3 regions of the Viridibacillus sp. NPDC093762 genome follow, and region 3 is predicted to be linked to each of the others. Evidence: riboswitches for the same ligand, from Rfam matches in the RefSeq annotation. Region 3 holds a riboswitch; each other region holds the start of a gene.
What was found. Region 3 has a riboswitch for lysine ahead of ACQKM9_RS06040 (aspartate kinase). Riboswitches for the same ligand answer to the same signal wherever they lie in the genome.
Positions count from the first base shown of each region.

Region 1: another riboswitch for lysine. It lies ahead of ACQKM9_RS07665 (amino acid permease); the one in region 3 lies ahead of ACQKM9_RS06040 (aspartate kinase).
Region 2: another riboswitch for lysine. It lies ahead of ACQKM9_RS10075 (transporter substrate-binding domain-containing protein); the one in region 3 lies ahead of ACQKM9_RS06040 (aspartate kinase).

Region 1 is NZ_JBNNUK010000004.1:141,322-146,668, forward strand. It holds gene ACQKM9_RS07660 (acetyltransferase) at 241-429, shown strand; gene ACQKM9_RS07665 (amino acid permease) at 584-2,044, opposite strand; lysine riboswitch at 2,152-2,330, opposite strand; gene ACQKM9_RS07670 (aminoglycoside 6-adenylyltransferase) at 2,454-3,320, opposite strand; gene ACQKM9_RS07675 (CynX/NimT family MFS transporter) at 3,466-4,683, shown strand; gene ACQKM9_RS07680 (VOC family protein) at 4,900-5,347, opposite strand, start outside.
Region 2 is NZ_JBNNUK010000006.1:111,997-117,343, forward strand. It holds gene ACQKM9_RS10065 (amino acid ABC transporter ATP-binding protein) at 1-626, opposite strand, end outside; gene ACQKM9_RS10070 (amino acid ABC transporter permease) at 650-1,393, opposite strand; gene ACQKM9_RS10075 (transporter substrate-binding domain-containing protein) at 1,457-2,311, opposite strand; lysine riboswitch at 2,446-2,627, opposite strand; gene ACQKM9_RS10080 (hypothetical protein) at 2,742-4,190, opposite strand; gene ACQKM9_RS10085 (hypothetical protein) at 4,527-4,718, opposite strand; gene guaC (GMP reductase) at 5,253-5,347, shown strand, end outside.
Region 3 is NZ_JBNNUK010000003.1:112,950-118,296, forward strand. It holds gene sdhA (succinate dehydrogenase flavoprotein subunit) at 1-186, opposite strand, end outside; gene ACQKM9_RS06030 (succinate dehydrogenase cytochrome b558 subunit) at 249-857, opposite strand; gene ACQKM9_RS06035 (YslB family protein) at 1,130-1,543, shown strand; gene ACQKM9_RS06040 (aspartate kinase) at 1,604-2,836, opposite strand; lysine riboswitch at 2,961-3,142, opposite strand; gene uvrC (excinuclease ABC subunit UvrC) at 3,202-4,977, opposite strand; gene trxA (thioredoxin) at 5,201-5,347, opposite strand, start outside.

The DNA.
Region 1 (5,347 bases), on a different contig from region 3:
TATAGAATGTTCCTATTATAGCACTCAAATTTTGAATTTCAATCCTTACAAATAATGAAAGACTATTCAATCTTTTTCACGTTTTTAAAGCACTAAAACAAAAGGAACTATGTGGTATTTAACTAGTTCCATTTATTTAAATATTCTATTTATTACGGCTCAGTAAATTATAACTTATGCTATAATTCCATTTAAGATATTTTACAAAAAAATACAATTTCAAGGAGTTGGAGATGAGATATGGGCAAATGTCCTAAATGTGACGGAAACGAAATGAAAAAAGGGGTACTTCACAGTGGTGCTGTAATGCTTCAAATGGTACCAGCAAGCAATATTAGAGGCAAATCCTCACCTATATCTGCAGAATATTGTAGTGATTGTGGATACATTGAAACTCTTTATGTCACTGAACCTAAGAATTTGAAATAACTTTCCTTATTCCAATATTGATTTAAATGCCATTCAGATAATTTATTAATTTACTCCCCATAAACACATTCACGCTTGTTAATTATATTGTAAATGAGTGTGAATTAATAAAACAAAAAACTACGTAGCTTAGAGGCTACGTAGTTTTTTTAGGTTAACGGTGACTATCAAAGTCACAATCTTCTAGTTTGACGATTTTCGTTTTATGAACAATTTTATAGCCGAACCAAATGGCTAAGAAAATTGGTAACCCGATATATGAAACAAGGATACCGTACCAATCGATATGGTCGCCTGTAAATGCTGTATAGTTTTGGCCAACAACGACGATTGCACAAAGTACAAAGGCGAAGATCGGACCGAATGGGAACCATTTTGCTTTATAAGGTAATTCGTTCAAATCGCGACCTTGTACAATATAGGCTTTACGGAATCGGTAATGACTTACTGCAATCCCTAGCCAAGCTACAAACCCACACATACCTGATGCATTTAACAACCAAATGTAGACAACACCATCACCAAAGAATGATGCGATAAATGATACACAAGCAACTAAACAAGTTGCTACTAATGCAGCCATCGGAATACCGCGTTTGTTTAGTTTAGTAAACATTTTAGGTGCTTTACCATCTTTAGCAAGCTCCCAAAGCATACGTGATGACGCATATAAACCAGAGTTTCCTGAAGATAAAATAGCCGTTAAAATGATCGCATTCATAACTGAAGCTGCAAACGCGATACCTGCATTTTCAAATACTAATGTGAACGGACTTACTGTAATATCACTACTAGCTAAACGTTCATCAGTAAATGGAATTAATAAGCCAATTGCTAAAATCGCTAAAATGTAGAATAACAGAATACGCCAGAAAACTTGACGAACAGCTTTCGGAATACTTTTTCCTGGATCGTCTGTTTCTCCAGCAGTAATCCCTAGTAGTTCTGTTCCTTGAAATGAGAAACCTGCTGCTAAGAAAATACCAAACATTGCGAAGAAACCACCATGGAATGGACCATCTTCAATGAAGAAGTTTTTGAATCCAACTGGGTCTTGTCCACCCATTAAACCAAATACCATCAAGAAGCTGACGATGATAAAGACGACAATTGTAACGACTTTAATAAGTGAAAACCAATATTCACTTTCACCAAAGCTTTTAATCGACAAGACATTTAAAGTGAAGATGATTACTAAAAACCCTGCGGTCCAGACGAATGATGATACATCAGGGAACCAAAATTTCATAATTAATGATACAGCTGCAATTTCAGCTGCGATTGTAATTGCCCAGTTATACCAGTAGTTCCAACCAAGAGCAAAACCTAGTGCTGGGTCAACGAATTTAGATGCGTAAGTACTAAACGAACCAGATACAGGCATAAATGCTGCCATTTCCCCTAAGCTTGTCATTAAGAAGAACACCATAATACCAATTAAAGAATATGCTAATAACGCTCCACCTGGACCTGCTTCGTGGATAGCTGCACCACTTGCTAAGAACAACCCTGTACCGATTGTTCCTCCAAGTGAAATCATCGTCACATGACGACTTTTCAGTCCTCTATTAAGACCTTGCGTTTCTACGCTTTGGCCGTTATTTTTATTACTCATTAAGAATCCCCTCTTTCCATTTTTCATTGCAAAAAGGTTAACTTGATGTCATAAAAAATACCATCACAAGGAATATGCGATGGTATCTAAACATGCCCATCAACCTTGATAAAGATAGCTCAACACGCCCACTAAGACGTGACAGTTCTGCACCTTTCGGCAACAGCCCCAATGATTATAAGAAAAAGCTTATAAACACTTCGGCGATATTCCCTTTCAAATAGAATCACTGACGCTTTTCGCCTCATCCATTTTACTTTTTAATATCGCGACCTCTACCTCATCGAATGGATGAGGCATTGCAATATATTAATTTAATATGCCCCTATTATAATACAAGAGATTTCGATATTCAAGATGTAAGTTCTCTTGAATATTAAGGCAATTTAAGTTAATTTTTGTTAAGTCTTCAAAATATAACTTTTGCATCACTCGGTAGCGTTTGAATATGCTTTAAATAATTGAGCACTTTAACACCTTCTTCATAACTTTGGAATGAAAGCATGCTAGCAACATTTGTTGCTGTACTTTGAAATAAATCACACATAATAAATAGTACTTGCCCTGCTGAATCATAGCTAGCATTATTATATGTTGAGAGTAACTGCTCCCACACCTCTTTTGGTAATAAGTACTCTAGGTCCTTGCCGTTTTTTCCAACGCTTCTTGAAAAGTCTGTTTGCACTCCGACTTGCCAAGAAAGCATTTGAATCAGCATTTCACGCGTATTATGAAAATGTGCTTGTGCATAAAGCATTTCTTTTCTCCATAAACCTTTCGCAATATATGTAGCAACCCACCAAAACTCATTACAACAATCCTTATAATGTTCTTCTGTTGGGCATTGCACCCAGTAATTGACGTCCGTTGGTGGAGGGAGTTTAGGAAGTGAACCATTTTTATCTAACAAGATTGTAGTTAAACTATCTTCTTTACAATATATTTCTTGCTCTTCGACAGGGATAAGCATCAAATCAATCCGGTTCCCATCCGAAAATTGCATCAAGTATGTATAACGTCCACCAAGTTCAGGTGGAAACAACACCATGTCTTCTGGCGTTTGCATAATGACTCTCTCTCCAAAAATGTCTACCCAATGAGGATTATTAGTAAGTGATTTAATATCCGTCACAATATAAACGATATCAAAATCTTGAAAGGGATCCTTTTTCACATTATTATTTGTTCTTGAACCATTCATACAAACCGCGCGTACGCGTTCATCATTTTTCGCTACATCTAGGATTAAATCCATCATTTGCTGCGCTGTTCTCATCATCAATACCCCCGTATTAAATTGGTAATTATATTTTGAGCCATCTTATATAATTATCCATTTTCTTTGATATAATTAACCTTTGTCAATTAGTGGGTTAAAATATTATAAGATTCATAAATATATATAATAGGAGGCGTTACAATTGGCAACAAATCAAGCTGTTCAAAATGGCAACAAGCTAAAATGGAATCGTAATGTTTGGTTACTTGTAATTGGGATTATTTTCATCGCTTCTACATTACGTGCTCCTTTAACTTCTGTAGGTCCAATTATCTCATTCATTCGTGATGGTCTTCATATTTCAAATGTATTAGCAGGATTTATCACAACGTTTCCCTTACTTGCTTTTGCTGTTATTTCACCATTAGCGCCAAAATTTTCAAAGCGCTTTGGGGTAGAACGTACTTTACTATTCTCAACAGCAATACTTGCTGTAGGGATTCTCACTCGATCATTAGGTACGACCTTCACACTGTTATTAGGTACTACTCTAATCGGTGTAGCAATTGCTTTTGGCAATGTACTGTTACCAAGTTTGATTAAATTAAAATTCCCTTTACAAGTTGGGTTATTAACAGGAATTTTCACTGTTTCGATGAATCTATCTGCAAGCTTAGCAGCTGGGATTAGCTATCCGCTTGCTAGCGGAGATCTCGGTTGGAGAATTGCATTAGGCATCTGGTTTATTTTAGCAATAATCGCTATTATTGTTTGGCTTCCACAAATTCGTAAATCAAAGTCTGAATCCAATATTGGCTCGGAAACTAATAAAGAACACACCCCACTTTGGAAATCACCCCTAACTTGGACAATTACATTAGCAATGGGCTTCCAATCTCTAATTTTCTATACAACTGCAGCTTGGATTCCAGAAATGTTGCAGTCACAAGGAATGAGCGCTAATACTGCTGGTTGGATGTTCTCCTTTATGCAGTTTTCGCAATTACCTGCAACATTTATGATTCCCATTATTGCTGGCCGTAGAAAAGATCAACGCCCACTTGTTATTGTTTTCGGCGTTCTTTATCTAGTAGGATTCGGAGGTATTTTAGCTGGATGGACCTCTTTAACAGTGTTATGGATGATTTTACTTGGACTTGCAGGTGGTGCATCATTTAGTTTAGCTATGATGTATTTTTCGCTGCGCACACGTACCGCTCATGAAGCGGCAGAATTATCTGGTACTGCTCAATCACTTGGTTATCTATTAGCTGCTATCGGTCCTGTATTATTTGGCTATGTTCACGATATTACGAATAGCTGGACAACAGCTATCATTCTATTCATCATTACAGTTCTGCTATTAGTGACGGTTAGTATGCATGCTGCAAAAGAAGGCTATGTTACACCTGGAAAATAGAGTTGTATCCAAGCTTACAATGACTCGTATTTTTTGTATTACGAGAATCAAGTTATGCATATCCAACTTCACACTCCCAACAAAACAAGTCATAGAAAAAAGCTATTAAGTAGTTTTACCAATACTTAATAGCTTTTAATTTTTATTGTCTTTATACTTGCTAGCTTACTAATCCCCCTCCACTTTATGTCACACAAATACAATCTTTGCTATAAATTACTTCTCAAAATGATAGCGACCGTTAAACAATTCAAATGTAACAGGTTCTATAGCCCCTGAGAAATTAACTTGGAATGGACATTCTCCTCGTTCTGTTAATACTTTTGCAACAACTCCATCTCCAATAGGACTAGCAAAGTATAAGTCACCGCCAGCTAATGTCAGCACCTGTACAATAGCATTCAACTCCGGATCGACATACGCTTCCGCAACCTTTAACCCTAGATATCGAGACCATTCGTCAGCAGTTTTTTCAGCATCTATTACTGCAAAAGTAACTCCTGCAAAGTCCAACTTTTCTGGTTGCTTTCCAATGACTCCTTTTTCAACTTGCTCCTGTCTACGTTTATCATCATTGTCATCCCATTGAATAATAAATGGCAATTGAAGAGAGCCATTTTCTTCTCCAGCGTAAAGTAATTGCCAGCTAATAACGCTACCATCT
Region 2 (5,347 bases), on a different contig from region 3:
ACACGATCTGAAACCTCACGTGCAAATTCCATTTCATGTGTCACGATTAACATCGTAAGACCTGTACCTGCTAATTCCTTCATAACCTTTAAAACTTCTCCAACCATCTCTGGGTCAAGCGCAGATGTTGGTTCATCAAAAAGTAAGACATCTGGTTCCATAGACAGCGCTCTAGCAATAGCAACACGTTGCTTTTGACCACCTGATAATTGGTGTGGCTTTGCATTGACATAACGATCCAATCCTACAACCTTCAAGTACTTCATAGCAACATTCTCAGCGTCACTTTTAGAGCGTTTTAAAACCTTTGTTTGACCTACAATACAATTTGTTAATACATTCAGGTTATTAAATAAATTGAATGATTGGAATACCATACCAAGTTTTGTACGATAATTATTAATATTATGGTTGTTATCTAGAATATTTTCACCTTGATAAATAATCAGTCCTCCACTTGGTCTTTCTAATAAGTTAATACAACGTAGAAGCGTAGATTTCCCCGATCCTGAGGAGCCAATGACACAGACAACCTCCCCTTTGTTTACAGAGAAATCAATGTCTTTAAGAACTTCATTTGTGCCAAAGGATTTGCTTAAATGTTGTATCTCGATTACATTTTTCATAAGTCTATCTCCTTTGCTCACAATCATGCTTTTCCACCTTCTACTTGAGCTAAATCATCAAGCATTTGATAGTTTTGTGGACCATCTAATCGTTTTTCAAAGTAACGTAAAATACGTGTAATCGCAATCGTCATGATTAAATATAAAACACACGCTACAAAGAACGATTCGAAGTAACGGAAGTTGTTTCCTGCAATCGATTTTGTTTGGAAATATAACTCAGTTACACTAATGACATTCAATACAGATGAATCCTTAATATTAATAACAAATTGGTTACCTGTTGCTGGTAAAATGTTGCGCGCAACTTGTGGTAGCACTACATGAATCATTGCTTGCCAATGACTCATACCAATCGCTTGTGTCGCTTCAAATTGACCTTTATCAACAGCTGTGATACCGCCACGTACAATTTCAGCCATATACGCGCCTGTGTTAATAGAAATAACTAAAACTGCTGCAAATGTACGATTCATATCTATATCAAACGCTTGAGCAGAACCATAAAAGATTACCATTGCTTGTACAATCATTGGTGTTCCTCGGAAAATTTCCACATAGATTGCTAATATTACATTAATAAACTTCAGGAATAATCTCTTTATACCTCGCTCTGGCTTTGGTATCGTATTTATAACACCAATTAATAATCCGATAATAGCACCAAAAATTGTACCAAAAACAGCAACTAATAATGTCATCCATGCCCCTCGAAGGAACATTTCCCAGTTTTCAGTCACTATGCTTATAATCCAATCAATACTCATTCTGTTCCTCCTTCAAAAGCAATAATACCGACTGCTTTATATGCAGCCGGTATCCGACATACATTATTTTGCAGCTGGTTGGTTTTTAATCGCTGAATCCATGATTTCCGTACGTTCTTCTTCGGAGATACCTTTTAAAATTTCATTTATTTTATCTTTTAATTCGCTCCCTTTTTGAATACCAACAGCAACTGATGTATCTTCTTCTGATGCCTTAAAACTATCTGTAAATTCAACCATTGCAAATTTGTCATTTGCAGTAGAAGAACTGATACCTTCTGGACGTTCAGATAAATAACCATCAATAACACCGGATTCTAATGCTACACGCATTGAAGGGAAATTATCCATTGCCGTTTGTTTTTTTACACCTTTAATTTGGTCTAATACTGCATATTGTGTTGTATTCAACTGAGCAGTAATTTTTGCACCACTAAAATCTTGAATAGATGTAGCTTTTTCGTATTTGCTGCCTTTTTTAACGACCATTACAAATTCAGATTTGTAGTAGTTATCCGAGAAATCAATTGTCTTTTTTCGCTTTGCAATTGGCGACATACCTGCCATAATTGCATCAATTTTACCAGAAGTTAATGATGGTACTAGACCGTCCCACTCTGTTTTTACAATCACTAATTCTTTACCTAATGCATCTGCCACACGTTTAGCAATTTCAACATCATAACCACCTGCGTATTCAGAGTTACCGTCAATTTTCACACCGCCTTTTGAATCGCCTTTTTGTGTCCAGTTAAACGGAGGGTATCCCGCTTCCATACCCACTTTGAATATTTCCTTTTTTGTTTCCCCTTTAGTAGATTCACCTGATCCTGAATCCGTTTCCTTATCCCCACAACCTGCTAGTAGTAAAATCGATAATAGCATCATGCTTGAAAGAAATAACCATGTTTTTTTCATAATATGTCTCCCCCTTAGTTAATATCCACATTCTTCTTCAAGATACTAAAAAAGGCTAATATACGTATAAAAAATGCGGCCCAAGATGAACTTAGGTCGCTTTGTATATTAGCCCAAACACCCTACTTTACCCTAAATGAGATAGCACAACTCAATAAACTGGGAGGTTTATTGAGACAGTCCTGCAGCTATTAACTACAGACCCAGCATGTAATAACGAGTATTTTACAAACTTCGGCGACATCTCCTTCTCCATAGCTTCATAGTTTCTCAAGCTCCACTATAGACTAATAGATATCGCGCCTCTACCTCAACTATTAGAAAGTGAGGTTGTATTCAATTATCATTGTTCACAGTCTACAGTACCGAACTTTCACTGTCAACGAAAATTTAGTTGAATATTCAGAATACTTATCATTACAACTAATTTTTAGCCTCTAACAATATCTGATTCAGTGTACGTAACTTCACCTGTTGCAGCATTAATCTTATCAATCACACCATTTTCAGAAAGGGCGTTAATAGAGTAATTTAAGCTATAAATGGTCATTTCATCATCTTCATCTATAGCTTCAAAACGTGAAAGTTTCATCTGCAAACTCTGTTTATATATAGCATCCGCTTCTTCCAATGTAATCATTGGTGTAGTATTAATACCTCGAATAGCCTCCATATTTAATGCGCTATACAGACATGAACGAATAATTCCTGTATGTATACCTACCTCAATTAGGACAGAGTATTTGTCTAATTTGTATTCACGGAAAAATGGGATAAAAGTAAACATAGTCGTTGGCTCATCTTCATGTTCGTCTGCATGCTCGTCTTCATCATATTCATCCACATTGAAGAAATCCTCATCTGTATCGTCATCAAATTCTTCTGTATCATCATTCGAAACAGATTGTTCTTCTAGCATGTATTTATGGTGTATATCACCAGAAATAATCTCTAAAAATTGCATTGCATTATCTTTCAATTGCTCAAAAGGTAACTCAGTCTTTGCTTCTGTATCCCATTCCACGTTAGATTCATAGTTAGCGCCCGCATCATCAAAATGTAGCACTTCGATTACAGCTTCTGCATCTTCACCTTTGTCATCTAACTCTTCCGAAACATACCAATATAAATTACCCTCTTCTTCACGTAGTACATATTGATCAGTTGCACCTAATAACTTTGGCAATGCCTTTGTCACTTGAACAGGTGTAACAGCAAATTGTTCAAGCTGTGATTCACTGAACAACTGACTTGCTTTTTGAACCTCCCCATCAACAGTAACACCTATATAATCTCGAATGGGTTGATAAACTAATTCAAATTCCCCTTGCTCTTCATTTTCTTCGATTCCTAATTCTACTAATGTTTCTTTACATAAAATTTCTCTTGCTTCATCTTCTGTTACTTCTACTTTTGGATATGTAAGTTGATAATACTCTTGGAATACAGTAGCCGCTGTAATAGTACCGTATGAATTGATCTCTATAACTGCACCAGAATTAGGTAAAGAAAGTTTTAGTTTTTTATCTATAGCCTCATAAACTACTAAATATTCACCTTCGCCAATCTCAGAGAAATTACTAAATTGTACTACTTCACGGCCGAAATCCTTCACAAAGGACTCTGTAATATGTAAAATTTCATCCATCCCAAGTTCTTCTAGACTTTCTAACTCTACATCGTTATTTTCTACTAATTTGTCAAAATCAATATTGATGTTTGTTAGCTCTTTATCTTCCGTTACTTCAATATAACCGTAATTGACATCATTTCGTGCATCCAGTACTTCAATACTATCTTCCATTGTTTCATCTTCATTGATCACAATGGAAGGCTGCCCAATTAAATATTTCTTCAATTTCATTTCTATCTCTATCATACGATGCTCCCTTTCAAGAAATGTATTATTGTTACTATAATATTAACTTCTTAAACAGTGAATTACTATCAAATAGGACATAATATAAAAAAATTAACTACAAATAACGTCATATTTCTAATTTAACAGAAAAAAAAACCAAAAAAAGAAAAAAGACCAGTCTTTTGCAAGTCTTTTTTCCTGTCATTATCCAATTAAAACTAAATTAACCCTTACATATAATCTTTATGCGATAACACTCTAATAAGTATATATCCCTACATAAGTTATATTAAATTTATCGTTTTAGCCTTTTACTACGTCCTTGATACTCAAATATATATCTAAAAAATGCTCTTAGTATTTTGGGTCATCTAACGCTTGATAGTCTTGTTGATATTTACCGCCATCAGCAACTTCTGCATGATATAAAGCCTTCAAGGCATAGTTTTTCTCAAGATCTAAGGACTTTTTCAACTCTTTAAATTTTGTATGCAATTCTTTGTTTTCATTTATTAATTGTTGCATCTGTGATTTAATGTATTTCAAAGATTTTCATCTCCTTTCAGATGGTTAATCTATTTAATCAGTATACCACTAATCGTAATGCTTTTTAATGTCCATAATTTGCTTAAATTAAAACAATGATTATGAATTTCTAAGAACAGAAATAATTATAAGTTGAATTGGCTGAAATTTTTTCAAAGTAATCATCAGTGACGGAACACAGATTATACTACATACAATATTACTAAAAAGCTTTTAATAAATATGACTATAAACAGCGATTTACAAACTACTCTATGAAACTTCGATGTATATTTCATCAAGATTTCCTAATGCTACTCTTAATAAATATCATCGTTTGAAATTAAAGTATTCTCTCCCTTAAGAATCCCTAACATGCGACGCTGTTTTTTAATTTTCCTACAAGATTTTTATATGAGTATTTCTTAAATTTCTACAGAAAAAAATGTAAATACTTATTATCTTTTGACATAAGACTAAAAATGATGTAAATTACTAAAAGGCGAACGTTTTTTAAATAACGATAATTATTATTCGGTTTTAGGAGTGTGTTTTATGGAAAATGTATTTGATTACGAAGATATTCAATTGGTTCCAGCAAAATGTATAGTAAATAGTAGATCTGAATGTGACACATCAGTTACTTTAGG
Region 3 (5,347 bases):
TGGAGAATCCCCTTCACCTTTTGTATTAACAGCACCGTTGATTCCGCCCTGTGCACATACAGAGTGTGAGCGTTTTACTGGTACTAATGAGAATAATTCAACTTCTGTGCCCATTTCGGCTGCTTTCATAGCAGCCATTAGACCAGCAAGACCGCCGCCAACGACTATCAATTTGCTTTTAGCCATGATATTTCTCACTCCTCTTTCAATTAGTAATCAAGCGCTTACATGATTTTAAGTGCACTGTCTTATACGAATGCAAGTAAAGCCGATACGCCGACTACAGATAACACTAAGAAAATTACAATTGTAACATATGTTGCGATTTTTTGAGATTTTGGAGATTGAGTAATTCCCCAGCTTACTAGGAATGCCCAAACACCATTAGCTAAGTGGAAAGTTGCTGAAATAATACCAGCGATATAGAATGCTACCATCCAAGGATTAGATAGAACATCTGCCATCATGTTGTAATCAACTTCAGTTCCAAGTGCTTTTTGGATACGAGTTTGGAAAATATGCCAAGCGATAAACACAACTAGGAATACTCCTGTGAAACGTTGCAATACGTACATCCAGTTACGGAAAGTGCCAAAACGTTTAGTGTTTGGTTGTCCAGTGAAGGCTATGTACACACCATAAAAAGCATGGAACATTAATGGAATGTAAATTATAATCCATTCTAGAGCCCATAAGAATGGGAGTTTCCCCATAAATTCACTTGCTGTGTTAAATGATTCTGCACCTTGTGTTGCTGTAAAGTTAATAAACAAGTGTTGCGTCACGAACAGTCCAACTGGAATAATTCCAAGAAGTGAATGCAGTCGACGCCAATAAAACTCTCGATCTTTCGACAAAACTGTTGCCCCCCTTAATACTGAAAATAGACAGACGAACAACTACCAACGCTTTCCAACGCGGTATCCATTGACTGCATATTTCATCATGGTACAATATTATGACATGTTCATTGTACTCTCATCATCGCAGAGCGTCAAGGTAACTGGCACTATTTCTAGATACCTTTAAATCATGCTTTTTTCTCGTAAATACATAGATATTCTACCAGAAATCGCTATTCTCTAACTCTGACAAAAATTAGACAAAATTAAATGAAAGAAGGCCAATCATGTCATCTACTAATACTCAAAACTTCCCATTATTTGGTTACGAACTAATCAGAGATCACGTTCTCTCGTCTGTTCTCGGAAAAAACGAGGAAGATATCCTATATTGGTGCGGCAAAGAGTTAGCCCGCAAGTTTCCTTTATACAGCATGGAAGAAGCTGTTTCATTTTTCCAAGAAGCCGGATGGGGAGAACTTTCTATAGAAAAACAATCGAAAGATGAAACGTTTTATACTCTCACTGGAGATCCTGAGGCTATGCAATTAGACCAACGCTGCTTCCGTCTTGAAAGTGGCTTCCTAGCAGCTCAGCAAGAGAAAATCAGTGGTTTTTTAACAGAATGCTACGACGAAAAGAAAGCAAAACGTGGGCTTGTACGATTCCATGTTAAATGGGATTTAAAAGACAAACTATAGTAAGAAGCTGACTAAATATCTGTTTAAGATGGCTAGTCAGCTTCTATTTATTTTATATGATTAAATTTGAATTGCTAGACTAGCTGCCAATTCAAATTCATCATGTAATGCATTTGCAGTTAACAACATCGATTCTTGTGGAATGACAACAGAAATTTTAATTTCAGAAGTACTTACCATTTTTAATGTAATGTTTTCTTTATGTAAGCGATCGAACATTTTTGCGGCTACGCCAGGATTAGATACCATACCAGAACCTACAATCGATACTTTAGCTACGTCCTCTTCATAATTCACATGACAATAACCAATTTTAGATTTATTTGCTTCTAATACTCGAGCGGTATCTGCTAAATTTTCTTTCGTAATAGTAAATGATACTGAAGGCTCTACCCCTTCGAGTATAGTTTGAACGATAATATCCACATTTATATGGTTATCAGCTAAAACTGTGAAAATATTGACTAAAGAACCTTTATAATTCCCCTCATAACCTACAGTTACACGAACAATATCTGACATAAACGCTACTCCACGTACAACTAAATCTTTTTCCACTTCAACTTCCTCCTTCATAATTGTTCCTTCATCTTCTACATAACTAGAGCGAACTGCTAATGGGATATTATAGTTTTTTGCAAACTCTACGGCACGTGGATGTAAGACACCTGCTCCTAAATTTGCTAATTCTAACATTTCATCATATGACAGTTCTTGTAGTTTGCGAGCTTTTGGAACATAACGTGGATCTGAAGTGTATACACCATCAACATCTGTATAAATATCACAGCGCTCAGCACCCAATGCTGCGGCTAAAGCAACTGCTGTTGTATCTGATCCTCCGCGACCTAGAGTTGTAATATTGTTATTACTATCGATTCCTTGGAAACCTGCAACTACCGCAACCTGGCCTTTATCCAATGCTTTTTGCACATTTTCAGATTGGATTTCAACAATACGGGAATCACTTGGAATCCCTTCCGTTAAGATACCTGCTTGCCATCCAGTGAAAGACTGCGCTGATAACCCTAAGCTTTGCAATGCAATCGTTAATAAAGAGATAGTCACCTGCTCACCAGTTGTTAAGAGCGTATCCATTTCACGCTTCGATGGATTTGGCATAATTTCATGTGCCATCCCTACTAATTTATCTGTCGTTTTACCCATTGCTGAAACAACAACGACAATGTCATAACCCTTTTCTTTCTCTTTCTGAATGCGCTCTGCCACATGCAATACGCGTTCAATCGTTGCAACTGATGTACCACCAAATTTAAAAACTAAACAACTCACCCATAACCTCTCCCTTATTTGTTATGACGACCGTATTCACAATGACATCTTATGAAAAAAGCAGCCTTTCACACGTTTCCGTGTGAAAAGCCGCCTCGTAGCATGCACGTTCAAAAGAACATTCATGTGAGATAGCCCTCCAGAACCGAAACGGATCTGACAATTCTACACTTGTTAAATGCAGAACCAGTAATAAATTAGAAATAGTCAATTTATCACTTCGGCGGCCTCCCCTTTCATCAGCAGTCATAGGATCTATTCATCCTCTTGCTGATTACTCTTGAAATCCGCGCCTCTATCATCACTAATCAGTGATTATTTATAATAGTAATGTTACCTTAACACAATTTTCAGATTACTACAATTTATTTTTCAGAAAAATAAGTAAATATGGTTTGAGCAAGTCTTTTTGGTACATTCGCAGCAATTAATTCTTCATAGGATGCCTCACGAATTTTTTTAACAGATCCAAATTGTTTGAGAAGCTGTTGCTTACGTTTTGGACCAATTCCTTCAATTTCATCGAGAACAGATGTAATGGCATTCTTCTCATGTAATTGGCGATGGAAGGTAATAGCAAAACGGTGAACTTCATCTTGAATTCTTTGTAAAAGATAAAATGCCTCACTTGTTCTCTTCAACGGAATAATTTCTGGCGGCGAGCCATATAGCAATTGAGAAGTTTGGTGTTTATCATCTTTTGCTAAACCTGCAATAGGAATATCTAAACCAAGCTCATCTTCTAAGATTTCTCTTGCCACTTCCATTTGTCCTTTCCCACCATCAATAACGATTAAATCCGGTAAAGGTAAGTCATCTCTTAATACACGAGTATATCTTCGGCGAATAACTTCTCGCATTGCTCCGTAATCGTCGTGCTTTGCAGCAACTTGAATTTTATATTTTCGATAATCCTTTTTGCTCGGCTTACCGTCAATAAAAACAACCATTGCTGAAACGGCGTCCGCACCAAAGATATGGGAGTTATCAAATGATTCTATGCGAAGCGGTGTCGCAATATTCATCGTATTGCCCAATTCTTCGCAGGCACCTATTGTCCTTTTTTCTTGACGCTCAAGTAACTGGAACTTCTCAGAGATAGCAATTTGAGCATTTTTACTCGCCAAATCAACAAGTTCTTTTTTCTTTCCCCTTTGAGGAATCGTCACTTTTACATCAAGTACTGTAGCTAGAAGGTCCTCTTCAATATTCGTAGGTATAAAGATTTCCTTCGGCTTGATATGTTCTGCCTGTTCATAAAAGCGTCCCACAAATGTTAAGAATTCTTCCTCGGGATCTCGATAAATCGGGAATAACGAAACATCTCTCTCAATTAACTTTCCTTGTCTTACAAAGAATACTTGGATACACATCCAACCTTTATCAACCGCATAACCAAAAACGTCACGGTTCGTTAAATCAGTAAGTGTAATCTTCTGGCGTTCCATGACAGTTTCAATATGGGTAATTTGATCTCGATATTCTTTTGCTCGTTCGAACTCTAATTTTTCAGCTGCATCGAGCATTTTTGCATTTAAATCTTCTTTAACTTCCCCGTAGCCGCCATTGAGAAAACTCGTAATATCTTGAATTATCCCTTGATATTGCTCTTTCTCAACTTCTTTTACACAAGGAGCTAAACATTGTCCTAAATGATAATATAAGCAAACTCGATTCGGTAAATTTGTGCATTTCCTTAGCGGATATAGGCGATCAAGTAATTTTTTCGTTTCATTTGCAGCAAAACTATTCGGATAAGGTCCAAAGTATTTACCACTATCCTTTTTAACTTTACGAACTATAAGAAGTCGCGGATTCTTCTCGTTAGTTATTTTAATATATGGGTACGTCTTGTCATCCTTTAGCATAATGTTGTATTTCGGATCATGTGTTTTAATGAGGTTTAATTCTAAGATAAATGCCTCTAAATCCGAAGATGTCACGATGTACTCAAAGTCTTCTATTTCACTAACAAGTCGTTGCGTTTTACCATCGTGGCTGCCTGTGAAATAAGAACGTACGCGATTTTTTAATACTTTAGCTTTGCCGACATAAATGATTGTTCCTTGACGATCCTTCATCAAATAACAACCAGGCTGGTCAGGTAGAATGGCTAACTTTTGCTTTATTAATTCGTTCATCTTATCACCTTCTTAGAAAAGTGCGAGCACCTTGGCCAGTTCCGACAATCATAGACGAATTGACATAAATTTGGCTCTTTAACCTCCATGTCAAATAAGCTTTTGATCTCTAGGGCTAGGCACTGTATCTAAATTCTATACAAAATAGCTTTAATCTCTATTAATTCTAAAAAAAACCGGGAACCATTATAGGAACCCGGTTTAATATTCATTTTTTCAAAGATTAAGCGTGTTTTTGAATGAATTCTGCTAATGCTTCTTTCGGTTGGAAACCAACAGTTTTATCAACTGGCTCTCCGTCTTTGAATAATAAAAGAGTTGGTATTGACATAATACCAAATTTGCTTGCTGTTTCTTGGTTTTGGTCTAC